3 regions of the Tatumella sp. UBA2305 genome follow, and region 2 is predicted to be linked to each of the others. Evidence: predicted binding sites of a transcription regulator. Region 2 holds the regulator's gene; each other region holds the start of a gene.
What was found. The regulator PurR, encoded in region 2, represses purine synthesis genes. The targets are predictions, from matches to a motif close to CANGCAAACGTTTGCNTG.

Region 1: the regulator PurR is predicted to act here: its motif matches at 2,733-2,750, upstream of purT (formate-dependent phosphoribosylglycinamide formyltransferase).
Region 3: the regulator PurR is predicted to act here: its motif matches at 1,745-1,762, upstream of gltB (glutamate synthase large subunit).

Annotation. Positions count from the first base shown of each region.
Region 1 covers NZ_DDVT01000015.1:251,402-255,621, forward strand. The annotation lists gene B3Z23_RS07550 (catecholate siderophore receptor Fiu) at 1-1,384, shown strand, start outside; gene purT (formate-dependent phosphoribosylglycinamide formyltransferase) at 1,507-2,688, opposite strand; gene B3Z23_RS07560 (S9 family peptidase) at 2,892-4,220, shown strand, end outside.
Region 2 covers NZ_DDVT01000015.1:612,991-617,210, reverse strand. The annotation lists gene punC (purine nucleoside transporter PunC) at 1-254, opposite strand, end outside; gene punR (DNA-binding transcriptional activator PunR) at 358-1,260, shown strand; gene purR (HTH-type transcriptional repressor PurR) at 1,270-2,295, opposite strand; gene B3Z23_RS09240 (YnhF family membrane protein) at 2,570-2,659, shown strand; gene B3Z23_RS09235 (C40 family peptidase) at 2,925-3,725, opposite strand; gene B3Z23_RS09230 (Grx4 family monothiol glutaredoxin) at 4,087-4,220, shown strand, end outside.
Region 3 covers NZ_DDVT01000021.1:256,776-260,995, forward strand. The annotation lists gene arcB (aerobic respiration two-component sensor histidine kinase ArcB) at 1-1,079, opposite strand, end outside; gene gltB (glutamate synthase large subunit) at 1,838-4,220, shown strand, end outside.

The DNA.
Region 1 (4,220 bases), 360 kb from region 2:
ATATACCAACGCAAACAGTGTGTTAAACAATGCCAGTGCTGTGTCGTCTAAAACATTTTACGGCACTGATTCAGATTATGAACACGACATGATCGATACTTTCACTTCACGGGTGGAACACGACTTTAACGATCAAACGACATTGCGTAATACCACGCGTTGGTCTGAGACGCGCCAGCGCTACCTCCTTTCTGCAGTTACGGCGGGGACGGTCACCGAAGATGCCGACGGCTCAGTCTGGGGGATCAGAAAAATGAACTCCAGCGATACTGTCGACAAAATCCTGACTAACCAGACTAACCTGTCCACCAAATTCGATACCTATGGTATTCACCATAATGTCAGTACCGGACTTGAGCTTACTCAGGAAAATTATGTTTCTTATCCTTACGCTTTTAGTAGTAATGCCGTAAACCTGCTGGATCCGGACTCTGATACTTCAGTGACCCGAACTGCCGGTTATGGATCGAAAGCGCGTACTAATACGCTCGGTGTATATGCGTTTGATACGGTTAAGTTGCCATATCGCTTTGAGCTCAACGGCGGATTAAGGCTGGATAGTTATAAAACGCATTACACGGCAGGGAGTGCTACAGGTACCAGTGACCTTAGCCACTCCGGAAATCTGGTTAACTGGAAGGCTGGTGTGCTTTATCACCTGACCAGTGAAGGTAATCTCTATCTTAACTACGGCGTTTCCCAGCAACCACCAGGTGGAACCGACTTCAAACTGACCGATAATTCTACCGACCGTGTATCACGTGGCGGTGAAAACATTGATTTTAAACCTGAGCGGGCCGAAACCTCAGAACTCGGGACCAAATGGTCATTACTGAACAAAAAGCTGTTGCTCAGCGCAGCACTGTTCAGAACCAATATTAAGAATGATGCCGAACTGGATGCAACGACTAATGAGTATGTGCAGACAGGATCAAAACGGGTAGAGGGATATGAGTTGACCGCTCAGGGAGACATTACCGATACAGTACATCTGATGGCGGGTTATACATTACAAAATACCCGTACTGATCAGACCTCGGCTACCAGTGACGGGTCCGACTACATACCGTTTACACCAAGGCATGCATTCACCTCATGGGCAACCTGGGATGTTACTGATGCGGTTACTATCGGGCTTGGGGCACGTTATACCGGCAGTATGCATAAGATTAAAGACAGTGCTTCGGGAACCCCAGCCAGTGTCGATCATTACTGGGTCGCAGACTCAATGGCTACGTGGCGGGTGAATTCCACTCTGGATCTGCAATTTAACCTGTATAACATGTTCAATAAGAAATACATTGCTGCACTGAATCGCAGTGGTTATCGCTACACACCAGGCACACCCCGGACCTGGATGCTGACGGCCAACGTTCATTTCTGACAGCGAAAACCGTTTCCCGTGGTGTGTGCCACGGGAAACGGTGAGCGCTTTTGCGGAACAGGATAATATATACAGTTCCGTTACAGAGTTATCCTGTTGCCCGCAATTTGTGGAACAGGCAGTTATTTATCTGTGACGCTTACTGAGCTGGCCGCTGAGATAGCGCGGCTGACAGCTTCGTCGATAGTTTCACCGGTGGCTAAGGCGACACCGAGTCGGCGGCGACCTTCAATTTCCGGTTTACCAAACAGACGTAACTGCAACCCGGCACCAACGGCCTGTTCTACGGCCGAAAAACGTACATCCTGACTGGTTAACTCTGGCAGGATCACCGCAGATGCGGATGGACCATACTGGCGTACCCCTCCAACCGGTAAACCAAGGAAAGCTCGAACATGCAGGGCAAATTCTGACAGATCCTGAGAAATCAGGGTCACCATTCCTGTATCATGCGGGCGAGGCGAAACTTCGCTGAAGATAACGTCATCACCACAGACAAACAGTTCAACACCAAACAGACCATAACCACCCAGCGCCTTAACCACCGACTCTGCAATCTGTTGAGCCCGTTGCAATGCTAAATCACTCATGGCTTGTGGCTGCCATGATTCGCGGTAATCCCCGTCCTCCTGACGATGTCCGATGGGCGCACAGAAGTGAATTCCGTCGGCAGCATGGACGGTGAGTAGTGTAATTTCAAAATCAAACTTCACCACTGCCTCGACGATAACCCGTCCCGCACCGGCACGACCACCTTGCTGGGCATACTGCCAGGCTTTTTCCAGCCCTGATTCATCACGAATAAAACTCTGACCTTTACCCGAAGAACTCATGACGGGTTTGACGATACAAGGAAAACCGATTTCGTGAGCGGCAGCCACAAACGCCTGCTGGCTGTCAGCGAACCGATAGTCGGAGGTGGGAAGTGCCAGTTCTTCGGCCGCCAGGCGGCGGATGCCTTCGCGGTTCATGGTCAGTTTTGCAGCACGAGCCGTTGGAACAACATGTACACCTTGTTGTTCAAGTTCCAGTAACTTATCTGTCGCAATGGCTTCAATTTCCGGAACCACATAATCAGGTTTTTCTTTGGCAATAATCGCCGCCAGCGCTTCGCCATCCAGCATATTGATGACATAGCTACGATGTGCCACATGCATTGCCGGTGCGTCAGCATAGCGGTCAACCGCGATGACTTCGACACCCAGCCGCTGACACTCCAGGGCGACTTCTTTCCCCAGTTCACCAGAGCCTAATAACATGACACGTGTTGCTGACGGACGCAGTGCAGTTCCGAGAGTTACCATTATTTCCACCCGTTAATTCTGTTCAAAAACTGCCGCACAGTATAAAGGAAAACGATTGCGCAGGCATTAGCAGGCGATTTCTTTTTTATAATGGTAAAGTCTTGCTATGAGACGGACAGCTACCGTCGTGACACTGTCACCTTTAATCACTGTAGTCGATGTTTTTTCGGCGGAATACGACCCAATTTTTCAGGACAGATACGATGAAAATTCCTAATGCGGCAAGACATCCTCATACAATGGTGATGCACGGTGATACCAGAATTGATGACTATTACTGGCTTCGGGATGATGCAAGGTCCAGCCCGGAAGTGTTGGATTATCTGCGACAGGAAAATAATTATTGTCAGCAACAACTGGCCCCGTTAAAAGCACTGGAAGAGACACTCTACCAGGAGATGGTAGCGCGTATTCCACCAAAAGATCACTCCGTTCCTTATCTTAAAAATGGTTTTTTGTATCAGCAACGTTTTGAAGCAGGGGGCGAATATCCGTTATGGTATCGGGCCCCGGAAACGACGCAGGGAGAACCCCTTTGGCAGTGTCTGATTGACTGTAATAAAAGGGCAGAAACTCATCCGTTCTACAGTCTCGGCGCCCTGGACATTACCACGGACAATACTCTGATGGCGGTTGCAGAGGATTTCCTCTCCCGGCGTCAATATGAAATCCGGTTGTATGATTTACATGAATACCGCTGGTTTCCGGAAGTGCTGACGGGTGTTTCTCCCTCACTGATGTGGGCCAATGATGGTCGCACGTTATTCTATGTGCGTCAGGATCCCGAAACATTATTACCCTGGCAGGTGTGGTGCCATGAAGCGGGTACGCCGGTCAGCCAGGATCAACTGGTCTATCAGGAGGATGATGACAGTTTTTATGTCAGCCTCGGGAAAACGACTTCTGAAGATTACATCGAAATTATTATCGACAGTACGACAACCAGCGAAATTTGGCTGGTAGATGCCAGTCAACCTCGTTCCGAACCTGAGTGCTTTTTACCCCGCCGGGAAGGGCATGAGTATGGGCTCGATCATTATCAGCAGCAGTTTTATATCCGCTCAAACACCGCCGGTATTAACTTTGCCCTGTACAGTGCCGACGAGTGCCAACGGGATGAAATGCACTGGAAAACGCTGATACCGGTCAGGGAACACCGGGTTCTGGAAGATTTTCAGGTGTTCCGCGACTGGCTGGTGACAGAAGAGCGGGAAAACGGGTTAAGTTGCCTGTCACAATATCATCGTTTCCGTGATGAACAGCGGTTGATCAGCTTCGATGACCCGACTTATGTGACCTGGCTGGGTTACAACCCGTCGCCGGAAACTTCGCAACTACGCTACGGTTACTCTTCAATGACAACTCCGGCCACTACCTACCAGCTCGATCTTGACAGTGGTGAACGCAAAACCCTGAAACAGAGCGCGGTGAAAGGGTTTTCGGCCGTTAAGTATCACAGCGAATATCTCTGGCTGACAATGGATGATGACTGTCAGGTTCCGGTATCGCTGGTTTACCGGAAAGACCTGTTC
Region 2 (4,220 bases):
CAGCTCAATGCAAATATTGCCAGACCAGTCACCAGAACGGGTTTCCGGCCAACTTTATCCGACAGCGGGCCCCAGAATAACTGAGCGCAGGCAAACCCTGCAAGGAACAGGCTCAGGCTGGCACTAATCACACCTGAATCGGTATTCAGATCCTGTTTCATGGCCTCAAAAGCAGGCAGATACATATCTGTAGCCAGAAAACCCAGCATACTGAGTAATGACAGATAGACTAAAAAGATTACCGGATGACGCATCGATCCTCCTCGTGGAAATTTGCGCCAGAGTTTAAAAGGGTGCGTGGAGGGTTGTGAACCGTTATTATTTGCAACCAACTGTGAAAAATATTGAAAGGTTGCTATGTGGTCAGAATATGCGCTCGAAGTCGTGGATGCAGTGGCGAGGAATGGTAGCTTTAGTGCGGCAGCCAGAGAGTTACACCGGGTACCCTCAGCCATCAGTTATACCGTGCGACAACAGGAGGAGTGGCTGGCAGTCTCATTGTTTGAGCGACAGCACCGTGATGTGATACTGACGGCCGCAGGTGAACATTTTGTTCGCGAAGGTCGGGGGATTATCAAAAAAATGCAGGAAACCCGGCGTCAGTGCCAGCAACTGGCAAACGGCTGGCGTGGTGAACTCAGTATTGCGATGGACTGTATCGTTAAACGTTCCAGAATGCAGCAACTGACCATCGACTTTTACCGACACTTCCCGGATGTTGAATTGCATATCTATGAAGAGGTGTTTAACGGGGTCTGGGATGCATTAGCCGCAGGCCGCGTTGATATGGCGATTGGGGCGACTCAGGCGGTCCCGGTAGCCGGGCGTTATGCGTTCCAGGATATGGGACGTCTTAACTGGCGTTGTATCGTCAGTGCCGGACATCCCCTGGCAAGAGAATCTCAGTCGGGCGAGGAGCAGCTTCGTGCATGGCCATCACTGGTTATGGAGGATACCTCAAGGGAATTACCGCGAAGGATGACCTGGACTCTGGATAACCAACGTCGGATGACCGTACCGGACTGGCAGACTGGTCTGGATTGCGTAAGGGCAGGATTGTGTGTGGCTATGGTCCCCGGCCACCTTGCACGGCCGCTATTAGAGAGCGGAGAAGCGAAAGAACTGAAACTACCCGTTCCGTTTCCGGAAAGTCCATGTTGCGTGAGTTGGTCAGAACAACGTACTTCGCCGGCTTTACGCTGGATCCTGGAGTACCTGGGAGATACTGCCACCCTGAACCAGGAATGGCTCAGGGAGTGACTGAGGTGGTTAGCGCCGGTAGTCGTGGAACGGACCGTCGCTTACCGAACGACGTTCTATCAGTGTCGGATGGATTTCAATGGTTTGAGGTTCTTCGCGTTTGTTCACTATGCGGTCGAGTAGCATCTCAAGCGCTTTTTCGCCTAATTCACTTTTTGGCTGGTGAACGGTTGTGAGTGCCGGCGTGAAGTAACGAGAGTTGCGCACATTATCGTAGCCAATAATGGAGATGTCCTGGGGCACCCGCAGTCCCTGTTCATCTGCAGCGCAAATGGCTCCCATGGCCATAATATCCCCGCCGCAGAATACCGCAGTCGGGAGCTGAGGTTGCGCAAGTATTTTCTGCATCGCCTTGTAACCAGACTCGGGTTCAAAATCCCCCTGGACGCTCCATTCTTCACGGTGAGTGATCCCCGCCTCTTCCAGAGCTTTCAGAAAACCTGCCAGCCGGCCACCTCCGGTATTTCTTTCCATTTGTCCCGGGATACAACCAATATCACGATGACCCCGCTCAATCAGGTAACGCCCTGCCAGGTATCCGCCATGAAACGCGTTATCCAGCACCGTGTCTGTAAAGTCTCCGCGTGACACCCCCCAGTCCATCACCACCATCGGAATATTGCGGTTTTCTTCCAGCATATCCAGCAGCTCTTGCGGATATTCGGCACACATGACCAGAAGCCCGTCTACGCGTTTGCGCGCCATCATTGACAGGTAAGCCCGCTGCTTCTGTAGATCGTTGTGGGCGTTACCCAAAATCAGGGTATAGCCGTGGTCAAAGCATTTTTTTTCAATAGCTTCAATAATTTCGGCAAAATATGGGGCTTCGAGTGTTGTCGAAAGTAAGCCCAGCGTCTTGGTATTATTGACTTTAAGGCTTCTGGCGACAGCACTGGGGGAGTAGTGCAACTCGTTTATCGCTTCCCAGACCGCTTTCCGTGTGTTTTCCGCAACAAAACGGGTCTGATTAATGACATGGGACACAGTGGTGGTCGAAACCCCTGCACGCTTTGCCACGTCTTTAATAGTTGCCATTCAGTGAGTACTCCTGGTTTTAAAAAAATAATATATTGATTTTTAATATGTTAATCGTTTGCGTCAGTTCAGCATTCTACTGACCAGTCTTAATGGGAACTCAGAGGTCAGGGGAGAGTCCGGGGAAGACAACCGGTAAAAAAACAGCAGCTGAGGAATTTGCGCAACAAAGACCGGCAATTCTAGCAAGGCTGCCACAATAAAACGAGATTTTTGCGCACCAGTGTGGGATTATAACTATCTCCCTACTTTTAGTGTGCCTAAAGGAGTTCTGATGGATACTGATCTTAAGCTTGCACTGACAACTACTGTCGTAGCGTTGCTGATGATTATGGCCTTCAGTTTTACGGCCATATTGCATTAATCGTCGCGCACAGGTTCAGCCATCGACGACCAGCCTGTGTGGTTAAGTTGTCAGGACCGGTCACCGGGTCAGTCTGGTGCCGGTTTTTTTTGTTGTCGGGAAATGCCGGTGACTTTGCTGCGGTAGAGGTTACCAGCGACTCAATTCTGCAAGCAACGTTGGGGAAAAGGGGGGATGGGTCAGGCAGCTTGCTCTCAGTATAAAAAACTGCACCTTACTCTCGGCGTTTAAGGTGCAGTTTGTTTTCCGGGGCGGGAAAGAAAAATTAACGGACGGTGCTCGGTGTCATCATGCGACGTGCGCCAATATAGTGACGCTGCCAGTATTCATTACTTAACGCAGTAATCTGGATATCTTTACCGGTGCGAGGTGACTGAATAAATTTACCATCACCCAGGTAGACACCAACATGGTCAGCTGCGCCGTGACGATGGATACGGAAGAACACCAGGTCACCTTTTTCCAACTCATCACGTTTTACCGGTGCTGCGTCGCGCAGATGGTACATTTCATTCGCAGTGCGGGGAATTTTGAAATTCACCAGGTCTTTATAGGCATAATAAACCAGACCACTGCAGTCAAATCCGGTATGCGGAGAGGTTCCTCCCCACTGATAAGGCTTCCCGAGTTGATCCATCAGTTTAACCATCGCGGTCGCACGGGCTTTCTGATAACGCAAACGATGCTGTTTACTCATCCGGATAGCGGCCAGTGTGGCGGATGGATGACGCGTCGTTTTTATAGCTGCGGGGCGATGACGGCCATACTTTTTAGTTTCATGTCTGCGATTCTTTGCCAGATGAAGAGATTCTTTCGTTGTACGACTATGTTTAACTTTACGCTGACTGGTGAAGTGTTTCACCCGATGGATCAGGGGCTGACGGGTTTTATGTCGACTACTGGTCGTCTTAATCGGTCTTCGCTTGCGGCGTGCATCCTCTTCGGTGACAGCTTTACGGGTGGTTTTGTGAAATGTGGCATTTACCGCGGTTCGAGGCGATGCCTCTGCGACATTGAAAAAAAGCTGTGCTACAGCCAGAATAAAAAGCGTGATCAGTAGACGCATAGTTGTCAGGTTACAGGTTAAATGTCCTGAAAAAGACGGACAAAATTAAAAAATAACATCTGACCTTTCAGTCAGCCCCAAATTCATTCTAATCCAGAATTTTATTAAATGTTAAGGTCTTTTTTCCGGAATCTGTTACGAGAAGTTTTTTGACGTAAAATTGAGCATAAACAGGTAATTAAGCCACATATCTTTGATGAAACTTCATGCGACTGAATTTTTCATCCTGCAGTTGTTAACGGTTTAACGCGAAATGCCATATAAGTGAACTTTTATGTAGTAGATGAAAAATGTCGTTTTCACTGGCGGGTTGATATCGCTACAATAACAAAACATGTCGTTTTGTCCCGAAGGAAGTACTATGAGCACTCTCGAAAAAATTCAGACTCAGATTTCTGAAAACCCTATTCTGCTGTATATGAAAGGTTCCCCTAAATTACCAAGCTGTGGTTTCTCCGCTCAGGCGGTTCAGGCACTTTCAGCCTGCGGCCAGCG
Region 3 (4,220 bases), on a different contig from region 2:
TCGGTGAAATCTATCGGCTGGTTATCAAGCTGAACCTTTCTCCGCTCAATTTTATCCATCTCGATGACATCATTGAAAATATTCCCCAGAGTAATCGCAGAAACATGAATGGTTTTCAGATAATTCAACTGTTCCTGATTAAGCCCGGTATCCAGCAGAATCCGGCTCAGGCCAACAATGCCATTTAACGGGGTACGAAGTTCATGACTGATCGTGGAAATAAAGGTCGTTTTTTCGCGGCTGGCATTTTCCAGCGCATCCTGGTAGCGTTTACGTTCAGTAATGTCGCGACCAAATCCCATCAGCCCGCTACGTTTGCCCACACGGTCGTAGTAAGGAACTTTACGAATTTCAAAACAGGCTTTTTTTCCATCCGGGTACTGCAACCACTGTTCATAGGTCAGAGCAACGTTATGACGGAAGACTTTCTCATCGGTCTCCAGAATTTTCTCTGCTGTATCGGCATCATAAATATCTTTAGGGGACAGACCGACCAGCTGTTTTTCAACTCTGCCGGTCAACAGTTCAACAGCCCGGTTACAGCCCGAAAACTTACGATCAATATTTCGGTAAAATACCAGGTCCGGTGACGCATCGAGGAAGGAACGCAAAAACGTTGACTGCTGTTCAAGCTCAATTTGCGTTTTTTCACGACTCGCCATCTCTTCCCTGAGCTTATCCATGGCATGTTCGCGGGCCTGCTCCGCTTCCTTACGCACGTTAATTTCCTGGTTCAGCTGCTGGATGTTTTCTTTTAATTGTTGGTTGAGCTGTAAATCACGTTTACGCATCTCCTCCAGTTTATCCACCAGCCTGGCGAGACGTTGTCGGGAATCTTCCAGTTGGTCAACCACTACCGACAGAAAATAAACCGCCCAGGGAGTAATCAGTAAGCCAAAGAATACCGATCGAACGACATCAATGCTCTCTACCCGCCCTTGAAGAACCAGCGTGACGGCCATCTGGACAATCATGGCCAGTACCACCAGCGCTGAAGCCAGAAGTAAAGAGAAACGGACCAGGCCAAGTTTGACCATGAGATCCACGTAATATTGTGCTAGCAGTCTTATTTGTTTCATAACGCGCTCCCTGACAGTAGCCTCCATCATATCCTAAAATGTTGTCACAGAAAGGACAGAGGGGAAATTACCACCAGGGATCACCGGAAATATCAGGTAGAAAATCGATTTTGCGGAAGCCAGGGGATGAGTACCAGGGGAATAGTCTCTGACCTCATCCAACCTTCAAGTGAGAATGAATATAAATACCAATTTTATGCATCATTAATCATCGTATGGTTTAATTAATTTTACTAATATGAGCTACCGTAAGATGCAAAAATGACATTATAAGAAAAACAGATATATTAGTGGCTAACGCCGAGCATTGTAGCATTTTCTGCTGCAATTCCCCCTGGCACCAGCATGGTGCAGTTATTGTGGCACTGCACTATAGTGAGACAGCTCACACTTATCTACGCCTTCACCACCGAAACAAACCTCCTGATGGTCCAGTAAATTCATAATAATCATAATGATAGATAAAAATTGTCAATAACAACTTAAAACGCGCCACTATTTGACCTGACTTCACTTTCCCGATAAGTTGGAAATCCACTGGAAGCTTTCTGTGCGGATTCACTTTCCGCCATATTTATGCAGTAGCAGAGGTTCCCTGTAACAAGTTCCCGGCACTTGTCACATCGACTAAACCAGTCCTGGCTATAGGGCGATAAAGGAATAACGGCGCAACCTTGTGCGTTCATTCTGTCGCCTTCACTGAGCATGTCTGACTGCCGGAATATTAAGGGTCTATAGAGCCCGGGGAGGTTCACTAAATGTTGTATGATAAATCCCTTGAAAAGGATAACTGTGGTTTTGGTCTGATCGCCCATATAGAAGGTGAACCGAGCCATAAAGTAGTACGTACCGCCATCCATGGCCTGGCCAGAATGCAACATCGCGGTGCAATTCTTGCTGACGGCAAAACCGGAGATGGCTGCGGACTGCTGTTACAAAAACCTGACCGTTTCTTCCGCGTTGTCGCTGAAGAAAAAGGCTGGAGGCTGGCCAAAAATTATGCTGTTGGTATGCTGTTTATGAGCACCGATGAAGCAAAAGCCAGTGCGGCACGTCAGATTGTCGAAGAAGAGATTATTCGCGAAACACTGTCAGTGGTCGGATGGCGTGAGGTCCCGACCAATCAGGACGTTTTGGGCGAAATTGCACTCTCCTCCCTGCCTGATATCCAGCAGATATTTATTAATGCACCAGCTGGCTGGCGCCCGCGTGATATGGAACGCCGTCTGTATATGGCACGCCGCCGGATAGAAAAACGCGTTGAAGCACTGAATGACAGTGATTTCTATGTGTGCAGCTTCTCAAACCAGGTAAATATCTACAAAGGGTTGTGCATGCCTGCCGACCTGCCACGCTTTTATCTGGATCTGGCTGATTTACGCCTGGAATCTTCTATTTGTCTGTTCCATCAGCGCTTTTCTACCAATACTGTGCCTCGCTGGCCACTGGCTCAGCCATTCCGTTATATGGCGCACAATGGCGAGATTAATACCATTGCCGGTAACCGTCAGTGGGCACGTGCTCGTGCATACAAATTCAATACGCCACTGATTCCGGATCTACAAAATGCGGCGCCATTTGTTAATGAAACAGGCTCGGATTCCAGTTCAATGGATAATATGCTGGAGCTGTTCCTGAGTGGCGGTATGGACCTGATCCGCGCGATGCGCTTACTGGTACCACCCGCCTGGCAGAACAACCCGGATATGGACCCGGAATTACGTTCCTTCTTCGACTTTAACTCGATGCATATGGAGCCCTGGGATGGCCCGGCGGGGATTGTTATGTCGGATGGCCGCTATGCAGCCTGTAACCTGGACCGTAATGGCTTACGCCCGGCCCGTTATGTCATCACCAAAGATAAACTGATTACCTGTGCTTCAGAAGTCGGCATCTGGGACTATCAACCCGATGAAGTGGTAGAAAAAGGCCGCGTCGGTCCGGGTGAACTGATGGTTATTGACACCCGTGAAGGGCGTATCCTCCATTCAGCAGAAACCGATAATGACCTGAAAAGCCGCCACCCTTATAAAGAGTGGATGGAGAAGAACGTTAAGCGCCTGGTGCCTTTTGAAGAGTTACCGGACGAGCAGGTCGGCAGCCGTCAGTTATCCGACGCGATGCTGGCAACTTACCATAAGCAGTTTGGTTACAGCAGCGAAGAGCTGGATACCGTATTGCGGGTACTGGGTGAAAATGGCCAGGAGGCTGTCGGTTCAATGGGTGACGATACCCCCTTTGCCGTACTCTCCAGCCGTCCACGTATCATTTATGACTATTTCCGTCAGCAATTCGCTCAGGTGACCAACCCGCCAATCGATCCGCTGCGTGAAAACCACGTCATGTCACTGGCGACCAGTATCGGCCAGGAAATGAACGTTTTCTGTGAAGCTGAGGGACAGGCACATCGGGTAAGCTTTAAATCGCCGATTCTCCTCTATTCAGACTTCACCCAGCTAACCACGCTGGAAGGCAAATACTACCGTGCCGATACCCTGGATTGTACATTCGAACCGGACAACGAAACGCTGGAGCACGCTATTCATCGCCTGAATGACGAGGCAGAAGAGCTGGTTCGCCAGGGAACAGTACTGCTGGTGCTTTCCGATCGTCAGATAAGTCCGGGCCGTTTACCGGTACCCGCTCCAATGATCGTTGGTGCAGTACAGGCACGTCTGGTAGAAAAAAATCTACGTTGTGATGCCAACATCATTGTTGAAACGGCCTCAGCCCGCGATCCGCACCACTTTGCGGTACTGTTTGGCTTTGGTGCCACTGCCGTGTATCCATGGCTGGCTTACGAGTCTCTGGCTCAGATGTGCGATAGCCGGGTGATCGAAAAAGATTACCGTAATGTGATGCTGAACTACCGTAACGGCATCAACAAAGGTCTGTACAAAATCATGTCCAAAATGGGCATCTCAACCATTGCTTCTTACCGTTGTTCCAAACTGTTTGAAGCCGTTGGTCTGCACCAGGATGTGACCCGTCTGTGCTTTCAGAACGTGACCAGCCGTATTGCCGGAGCCAGTTTTACTGACTTCCAGCAGGATTTGGTTAACCTGGCCAAACGTGCCTGGCTGCAACGTAAGACTCTGGAACAGGGTGGCTTACTGAAGTACGTCCACGGTGGCGAATACC